3 regions of the Pedobacter vanadiisoli genome follow, and region 3 is predicted to be linked to each of the others. Evidence: riboswitches for the same ligand, from Rfam matches in the RefSeq annotation. Region 3 holds a riboswitch; each other region holds the start of a gene.
The links. Region 3 has a riboswitch for S-adenosylmethionine ahead of ACFSR6_RS01855 (peroxiredoxin family protein). Riboswitches for the same ligand answer to the same signal wherever they lie in the genome.
Positions count from the first base shown of each region.

Region 1 (3,285 bases), on a different contig from region 3:
TTAAGCCATTTTCGATCACCGACCATTTCGATGAATCGACCATGATCGGAAGTTTGGCAATATCCGGTTCGGAAGCAATCAGGTTCAGGAATTTGGTCATGGCCGCTTCTGAATCCAGCATCCCTTCATCCATATTCACATCAATTACCTGTGCACCACCTTCAACCTGTTGCAGGGCAACGGCCAATGCAGCTTCGTAATCGCCGCCCAGAATCAGTTTTGAGAATTTCGGAGATCCGGTAATATTGGTTCTTTCACCAATATTTACAAAAATACTATCTGGGGTAATGGTTACAGGTTCCAATCCACTTAAACGCATGTAAGGCTCAATAACCGGTACTTTCCGTGGCGCTGCTTTTCTTGCGTTTTTAGCAATACAGCCAATGTGTTCCGGAGTGGTACCACAGCAGCCACCCACAATGTTAACAAATCCAGAGGCAATAAAATCATCAACCAGGTGTGCGGTTTCATGCGGTTGCTCATCGTAAGCACCAAATTCGTTTGGCAAACCGGCGTTAGGATAGGCTGATACATAACAGCCCGCTTTTGCAGCCAGTTCCTCAATATGCGGACGCATTTCTTTAGCGCCCAAAGCACAGTTAAAACCGATACTTAAAGGGTTGGCATGCCTTACAGAGTTTAAGAAAGCTTCAGCCGTTTGGCCTGAAAGTGTTCTTCCGGAGGCATCGGTAATGGTTCCCGAAATCATGATTTCAAGTTTACGGCCAATTACCTCCTCATATTTTTTAATGGCTACAATAGCCACTTTGGCATTTAAAGTATCAAAAATGGTTTCGATCAATAAAACATCTGAGCCTCCATCAACCAGGCCACGTACCTGCTCGTAATAGGCTTCTTCCAGCTCATCAAAATAAACTGCCCTGAAACCGGGGTCGTTTACGTTTGGCGACATCGAAAGGGTACGGTTTGTTGGGCCAATGGCACCCGCGACAAAACATTTGCGATCGGGATTTGCGGCCATGAATTCTTCTGCAGCTTCTTTTGCCACACGCGCACCTTCAAAACTCAGTTCGTAAGAAAGGTCTTCCATCTGGTAATCGGCCATGGAAATGCGCTGCGTACTGAAGGTATTGGTTTCGATAATATCGGCACCAGCCGCCAGGTACTCCAGGTGTATGGATTTTATAATATCCGGACGCGTGATGTTGAGCAAATCGTTATTGCCTTTCACATCACAGGGATGATTTTTAAAACGTTCTCCCCTAAAATCTTCTTCGGTTAATGTATAACGCTGAATCATGGTACCCATAGCCCCATCAATCACCAAAATACGTTTCTCTAATTCTTCTCTTATGCTCATTCTTGTTGTTAGATATGAGACGTGAGATGTTTGATATAAGATGTTAGATGTGAGATACGAGAATGGATAGACACAGTGTCCCAAATCTCAAATCTATTGTCTCAAATCTATTACTTTAAATCTATTGTCTCAAATCTCAAAAAAAGGCTTATTTAAAAAGTTGGTACGTGAATCGTAATCCTAAACTTATCTGTTTCCGCTATTTGCAGAATAGAATTTAGCACCTTGTAAGGTTACAGGTTGCTAAGACTTCGTTGGGTCTAATCCCTCCGTCTTTCTTAATAAGCATACAAAAATGCAACAAAGCAACATCAATTCCAAAAATTATCGCTTTGCAACCAAATAAAATTACAAAGGCCATGCAAAACTGCACGGCCTTAAGAATATTGTTCTGTTTTTGGAGGTTATCTTCTGCTACCGAAAATACGCAATAGCGACAAAAACAAATTAATAAAAGTGATATAAAGCGATAAAGCGCCTAAAATAGCAAGCTTTTTACCTTCATTTACAGCCAAAGTATTACCATTTTCGTCTAATCCCTGACCAATTCTTTTTAGTTCCTGTACTTTATAAGCAGTTAATGCCGTAAAAACAGCAACACCTATAAATCCCATAATGTAACTTAAAGTGGAGCTTCCTAAAAAGAAATTGATGAAACTGATGATTACCAAACCAATTACTCCGGCAAATAATATTGGTCCAAACTTACTTAAATCTGTATCTGTCGTATATCCCATTATAGCCATCACAGCAAATATTGCCGCTGCCGCAGCAAAACATATTACAACTGATGGCAAAGAATAAATTAACAAGATAAAGCTGAGCATTACCCCAGTTAATACAGAGTATAGCAAAAATACGCCTATTAATGCTTGATATGACATTCTTTGCATGCCAGCACCTAATAGTAATACTAAGCCAAGCGGGGCGAATATTGCAATATAACCGAGCACGGTAAATCCACCTTTCCCTGTTTCAGGATTAGATGTTACAAGATAATTCATTACGGCTGGTGTACTTGCTATAAAATATGCTGCTCCGGTAGAAACTACCAATGCAACAAACATCCATAAAAATACATTCCCAAAAAAACGTTTAGATTCAGGCCTAGTCTGTACAAAAACACTGTTGTCCTGATATTGATAATTTTGTTGTTCCATTTTAAATTTGTGTATTTAACTATATAAAAATAAATATTTAGTTCAGTCTTTTTGTCAGTAGTTCTTCAACTTTTTTAAAAACCTGCAGGGGTTTCAAAGTGCGCCATGGCAGGCTATCAAACGCACCGCCAAAGTTAATGTAATAATCGATATTATTATCGCGAAATTCAGCGATAACGTGTTCCTGAAAATTCACCCCAACAATCCAGCCATCTTCTACTTCCTGAAACCATTCTTCATAATAACTGTCATCAGAGGCATGAAAATTCAGCACATTTTCACCGATCAGGATAAATTTATTAATGCCTTCATCCATCATGAGCTCTAAAATATCGCGTTTCAGCAGCATGATATCGTTATTAATGGCATCGTTCCATTCGCCAATAAACTCTATAATGGTATAACCACGGTCGTAATCGGCATATAACACTTTTATGTAAAGTGTATTGGAACCAAACTCATCCCATTGCGGGTGCAATAAAAAATTATAAATCTGCTTATCGAAATAAAGCTCTGAATATTCGGTATTATAAAACGGCGAACGTTCATCTTCTGCCGAAATATAATCATCTCTCCACTGGTAATAAGGCTCTATCTCGTGCATATTTTAATTATTGAAGGATTGAATTTTGAATGAATAATGTTAGGTCATTTCTGCACCGCATCACTCTATCTTTCATTCAATCATACTATTCTCCTCTTATTTCTTAATGTCCTGCTTCTACTGCTTTCCGTACACTTCCGTAACGGTTTAGTAGTATGGCGGCTTCATCATAGGCAATATTCAGTTCATCGGCAACCATT
Region 1 is NZ_JBHULL010000008.1:431,300-434,584, reverse strand. It holds gene metH (methionine synthase) at 1-1,321, opposite strand, end outside; SAM riboswitch class I at 1,505-1,609, opposite strand; gene ACFSR6_RS10530 (Bax inhibitor-1/YccA family protein) at 1,726-2,481, opposite strand; gene ACFSR6_RS10525 (hypothetical protein) at 2,519-3,085, opposite strand; gene murQ (N-acetylmuramic acid 6-phosphate etherase) at 3,189-3,285, opposite strand, start outside.
Region 1: another riboswitch for S-adenosylmethionine. It lies ahead of metH (methionine synthase); the one in region 3 lies ahead of ACFSR6_RS01855 (peroxiredoxin family protein).

Region 2 (3,285 bases), on a different contig from region 3:
GAAATGAGGGGATCGCGCGAGTTTTTTAGTGTGTAAAGTCCGGCAATGGCCAGTTTGGGAGCGCTCTGATCGTTTTGTTCTATATACTGCCTGCGGATGTTACCCCCACCCAATAACTCCAGGCTAAAATCATCGTTCAACTGTTTGTTAAAGTTTAAGGTGGCATCAGTATTATTCTCGTTTACTGTGAAGGCGCTTTCCGTATAAGAACCAAAAGGTGTTCCATTGGTACCATAGGCAATCCTGATTTTACGCCTGTCGTTGTAATAATCCGTACCCGATCTGAAATTAAAATCAAGGCCATCAATAATTTTATAATTAAGGGCCAAACTACCAATAATACGACTGCGGTTTTGCGAAACCGTATTTTCATAAGCTACCCAATAAGGATTGCTGTAATAGCTGTTGTTCCAGTTAAAGGTTTTTCCATTTTCGTCCAGATAATTTTTCAACTGGTTAATATCAACCTGACGGCCAAACCAGGTAAACTGCAACATGGTACTGGTTGAACGGGAGCCGCCTGTACCCGGTAAATTATCAGAACTAAGCTTGCTATAATTTGCATTAGCCGTTACACTCAATTTCGGGGTGATTCTTAAGGTGGTATTCAGTACAAATGAATTTTTCCCCTGCCCTGAATTAGGCACAATACCCACTTGTTTCAGGTTATTGTACGAAATCCGGTAATCGTATTTTTCTCCTGCATCGGCAACCGATACCCCATTGTTTAGTGAATAACCGGTTTGAAAGAAATCGCGCACATTATCCGGGTGTGCAATAAACGGAACCGCCACCCCTTTCGAATAAAACTGGGGGATCAGCCTTCCATCCAGTTTAGGCCCCCAGCTCTCATCTACCCCGTCATTTAATCCTTTACCTGCACCATCTACATAACTGAATTTACCTTCCGATCCCTGTCCGAAAGCATTTTGATAAACCGGCAGGGTAAGTAAAGTTTCCAGTACTGCATTTGAGTTGATGGCAATACCCAATCCTTTTTTAGATTTACCCGTTTTGGTCTTAATAAGAATCACACCTGCCGCAGCCCTCGAGCCATATAATGCGGCAGCATTCGGGCCCTTTAGCACACTTATCGATTCGATATCTTCCGGGTTGATATCCGAAATGGTATTGGCATAATCCCTGGCTCCTGCCGAATTCAGCTGTGAATTATCAACCGGGATGCCATCTACCACAAATAAGGGCTGGTTGTTACCCGCAATGGAAGTTTCTCCCCTGATCACCACACGTGATGAACCCATGCTCCCCTGGCTATTGGTAACCCTTACACCGGCAATTTTTCCGGCAAGGGCATTTACCAGGTTAGATTCTTTAGCTTCTGCTATGCTCTGCCCTTTCAATTCCTGTACAGCATAACCTAACGACTTTTTCTCCCTTGAAATCCCCAAGGCGGTAACCACCACCTCATCAAGTGCATTATCACTGGATTGGAGAATCACTGCAATAGGACCGTTATTAGTGATCTGTACCTCTTGGGTTTTAAAACCGATATAAGAAAACACCAGGGTCCCCTTTTCTGGTGCACTGATTGAAAAAGCACCCTTGCCATCGGTAATGGTGGTTTGTTTGGTTTCTTTTATAAAAATGGAAACGCCTGGTAATGTTTCACCATCTGCCGACTTTACCGTTCCGGTAACCGTGGCGTTTTGAGCGAACAACTGCTGCGAGATTAAGAGCAGCAGGATAATCACCGTTGATTTAAAATTTGTGAACATGTGTATATATTTAATAATTAGAATTTGGATAAAATTTTGGCAAAACGATTTACTTACGGCTGAAAGCCATGTAATACGAATGAACTAAAAGAAATGGTTAGCTTAAAAGCCTGTTAAACCGTACTGATTTAACAGGACATGCACATTCGGGAATACGCGTTAAAGTATGCATCAATGGATTTTAGGTAGTCAGTTTTTTTCATTTCAATGGTTTTCTGTACAACATATTTACTGATCAAGAATGCATTGGAGGCAAAAAAAAGCACCCCTTAAATCAGAAGTGCACCATATATTTTTTAATAAGGATAATGCGAACAACTGACTTAACTGCCCCAGATTCATCCGGGATGGAATTAGCACCATTTCTAAAAATCAGATGGTTGCTAAGGCTTCACAGGGCCATTCCCTCCGCCTTTCTTGATAAGTATTTTAAAATAACTGCTGCAAAGGTATAATTAATTCCATTTATCCTATAGTTTTTATAGAATTTTATTTAAATATTTTTTCTTTGCTTATTTCGTTTGTATATTTGTCGACTAATTTAGTCGATTAACACACGTCCTGATGAATCTGAAATCTGTATTTACCGCCTTATTGGCTATATCTACCTCTTTAACCTTTGCACAGCAACAAGTGGTACTGGCCAATAGCCAACAAGCCAGAACCAAACCAAAAAATACAAAAGCTTTTATTGCACTGGGTACTTGGCGTGGCATTGCCAAAGTAAAAGAAGGATTGGACATCCCTTTTAATTTCGAAATCAGCGAAAAAAATGGGCAACAAAAGCTTTATTTCCGTAATGCTGAAGAAAGATTTGAAGGCGGGCTGGTAAAACAATCAGGCGATTCTTTATTCGTAAAACTCGATCAGTTTGATAATGAACTTGCATTTGCCATTGTAAATGGAGATCAATTAACAGGAATATTAAGGAAACAGGATAAAACAGGCAAACCTTTAAATATTGTAGCTGAGCGTAAGAATTATCGTTTCGAAACACTTAATAAGCCTGCAACAACCAACTATTCAGGTAGTTATGATGTGGCTTTTAAATCACCCAATGGTAAAGACGAAAAAACAGTAGGTTTATTTAAACAAACCGGAAATAAACTTACAGGAACTTTCTTACGCATAACTGGCGATTCGCGCTACCTCGAAGGTGTAGTAGAAGGAAATGAATTTCAGCTTTCGAGTTTTATCGGTTCTTCTCCTGCCTATTATAAAGGAACCTTCCAGGCAGATGGTTCAATTACAGGCGAAATTTTAAGTGCAAGAGGCAGTCAGCCTTTTACCGGGATCAAAAATAAAGATGCCGCCCTACCCGATCCCTATAAGCTTACTTACCTGAAAAAAGGCTACAAAACACTCGATTTCAGCTTTCCTGATGTGAACGGCAAAAAGATTTCATTAAAAGATGAAAAGTATAAAAACAAAGTGGTGATCTTAACCATTACCGGAAGCTGGTGCCCTAACTGTGTTGACGAAGCTAGTTTTATTTCGCCATGGTATAAAACAAATAAAAAGCGTGGTGTAGAAATCATTGCTTTACATT
Region 2 is NZ_JBHULL010000005.1:1,006-4,290, reverse strand. It holds gene ACFSR6_RS03950 (SusC/RagA family TonB-linked outer membrane protein) at 1-1,736, opposite strand, end outside; SAM riboswitch class I at 2,057-2,163, opposite strand; gene ACFSR6_RS03945 (peroxiredoxin family protein) at 2,301-3,285, shown strand, end outside.
Region 2: another riboswitch for S-adenosylmethionine. It lies ahead of ACFSR6_RS03950 (SusC/RagA family TonB-linked outer membrane protein); the one in region 3 lies ahead of ACFSR6_RS01855 (peroxiredoxin family protein).

Region 3 (3,285 bases):
TTTTACATTAGGGAGCCAGAAACTGCCGCCCTGTATTCTTACAAACAACCGGTTTACCTTAATGGTATGGTTATTAATGGTTACCGAAGCATGGTAACTTTTATCATTAGTGCGCTGCAGGTAAAAAGGTAGTTTTTTGTGCGATACAAATCGGAATTCGTACTTATCTCCGCCCAATGCTTTTGTATCGATACCATAGGCAAATTTTCGCTGGATATAACCAAGATCTTTCTTTTGCCCTTTCTCGCCATAACGGATCCAATATACCTGTATCGGCGAACTGGCATCAATACTGCCATTTTCTTTCAGGTTTAAGGCATAAATTAGCGTATTTGTATTTGGATCACGCTGCAGGTAGAACAACATGTTGTCTACATTTTTAGGTGTAGGAAAATTAATGGGAGAAGGGTCTTTGGTTTGTGCACAGACTGGTGTTGCGAAAAGAGCAAGGGTTAAAACAATAAAGAGTAAGCTTTTGGCCGGCATTGAAAATATAGGTGGTATTAAGCGCATTTTAGGTTTTTTATGTTGAAAAGCTGTCTGTTTTTTCCTGATCCTCTGCAGGAATTTCTTTTTCACTTTCTTTTAATTGTTCATTATAGAGGCGGTCTGATTCGGCTCTACAATGTTCATAGTCGTTTAATTTCTCGCAGGAAGTGTTTCCATAGACCTCAAAAAAATCCCTGATTGATGGGTAATCAAAATGAACTGGCATTTCTCAACATTTAGTTTAACGGTTTCGGAAAGAGGGGGGTAGCTATTGATCATTCGCCGAAAATAGTTGCAGCAACCTTTTCAAACTCATCTTTTCTGCTACCTGCAGATGGAATTAGCACCTTGTTAAAACAGGTTGCTAAGACATCAAAGGGCCATTCCCTCCGTCTTTCTTGATAAGTATGTAATACAATTTCAGACGTCATGGACGGAATCGAACCGCCGTACTAGGTTTTGCAGACCTTTACCTCGCCACTCGGCCACATGACTATATGTTTCTTTTTCAATCTGCTTATTGATTCGCTTTTCGAAAGAGACAAAACAAAGGTAAATAATAAAAACTATAATTTCTATAGAAATAGTAGATTTTTTTGAATTTGTTTTTTTAATCTGCCATCCGGAGTGAAAGGAGGGATTTTTCAACTAAAAGATTCTTCACTTCGTTCAGAATGACAATATGTTATGGAAGATGTAAAACCGATAATGGAATGAAAAGCGCTGCGTTCTTTATGCTTTGCCTTAACGTTCTTTGCGGTTAATAATGGAAGATGAAATGAAAAGCCTGCGTGCCCTTAACTCAAAACCCTTTGCTAATCCCCTAGTTTGATAAATTATCTTTCTGTAAATCAGTGATTTAAAAATAAAGTCTATAAAATCTATAGGAATACTTGTTTAAATTGTTCAAAGTTTATACTTTTACAAAAAAATTAAAACTGTTCACCAGCAAATCTACGTTCAATATGAAACTCTGTGTACAACTTCAGTCATATTCTCTGATCAATTTTTCAGGTCAGTATAACTTTTGTTGCGGCTAATATAAACTAAGATACGGATCACCTGATAAAGGTTTCCATTCAAGTATTCTCATTTAAAAATCCTGGTACCCCGGGGCATTTTGATAGAATATTATGGTGGTCATGTATTTCAGTCAATAAGTTGCCGGGGTATCAGGAACAGCCGAAACTAATCACCACCACTAGTTTAGGTTATTACTCTAATTAATTTACCACCATTAATTAGTTGATTTATACAGAAGAAGGGAGAGTCAGTCCTCGTTGAACTTCTAGCAACTTTCCATAGGAAAAAGTGCTCAAACTGATCTAGCAATAGATTATAAATTAACCGGTAACAAGTAAACATACCGTTTCCCGTTAAAGATCAATAGCATAACAGCTGTTTAAACAGCCTGTAGCCCTGCTGTATGGTTTTCCGTGTGGATCATGATGCCTTGTTACCAAAAAACTCTAAAAAATAGTGTTTAACTAATAATGATGATTATGAAAACGAGAATTACATCAAAAATCGCATGCCTAACCACCTCAGTACTGCTGTTGGGGGGCATTGCATCGGCCAGGGTGGAAAAGCCATTCCCAAAAGAAGGGATCTGGAGGGGAGAATTTAGTGTAAGCGAATCAAAAGTGCCTTTTAACTTCCAATTAAAAGGAAAAAATCCTCAAACAGCCATTTTAACCCTGATTAATGGCTCCAGGCGCGATGATTTTCATGTAGAACGACGCGGTGAAGATTCGATCTATGTAAAAATGAACACTTACGATGCCGCATTGGTGGCGAAGATCGAAACCGATGGTACCTTATCAGGAGAATACCGGAGTCTGGTACCCGGTTTTAGGGGCAATTCATTACCTTTTGTTGCTGAACATGGCAAAAGTTACCGCTTTGTAGAACCTGGTAAAGATATAGCTCCAAAATACGATATTTCGGGCAAATGGGAAATCAAAACCTATACCAAAGAAGCTGTACCTGCATCAATTGCACTACTAAAACAGAAAGGCAATAAACTTACCGGTGTAATTATGACCGTTGTAGGCGATACCCGCGAGCTTGAAGGAACGGTACAGGGAGATGAATTTGAATTATCTGGTTTTACAGGTCCGAGTCCGTTTATTGTGAAAGGTAAAATAAACGACGACAACAGCATTACCGGCGAACAGGGCTTCGGGATTTACAAAAACTTGAAATTTGATGGTCAGCGCAACGAAAAAGCCGAACTGCCTGACCCTTATAAACTCACTTTCCTTAAAGAAGGTTATAGCAAACTCGATTTTACCTTTCCTGATCTTACGGGAAAAAACGTTTCGCTGAGTGATGATAAATACAAAGGTAAGGTGGTAATAATCGAAACCATAGGCACCTGGTGCCCAAATTGTACTGATCAGACGGTTTTCCTTTCTCCATGGTTCAAAAAGAATCAAAAACGCGGTGTAGAAGCCATAGCCATTGGTTTCGAACAAAAAGATGACCTCGAATATGCCAAATATACCCTTGGTAAACTGAAAGAAAAATATGGTATCACTTACGACATCCTGTTCGGAGGCATTGCCGACAAAAAAGTGGTGGCCGAAAAACTACCTGCTTTAAATAAATTCATTGCTTTCCCAACCACGATTATTATCGATAGAAAAGGAAATGTAAGGGAAATCTACACCGGTTATACCGGAACCGTTACCGGAAAATACTTTAACGATTATGAAGCAAAATTCAATAAGGTGTTAGATGAGCTGATTGCCGAGCCTGTACCTGAAAAATTCGCTTCTGCCGAAACGCTAAAAA
Region 3 is NZ_JBHULL010000003.1:155,009-158,293, forward strand. It holds gene ACFSR6_RS01840 (DUF4833 domain-containing protein) at 1-513, opposite strand, end outside; gene ACFSR6_RS01845 (hypothetical protein) at 524-715, opposite strand; SAM riboswitch class I at 799-897, opposite strand; tRNA gene ACFSR6_RS01850 (tRNA-Cys) at 914-984, opposite strand; SAM riboswitch class I at 1,737-1,834, shown strand; gene ACFSR6_RS01855 (peroxiredoxin family protein) at 1,992-3,285, shown strand, end outside.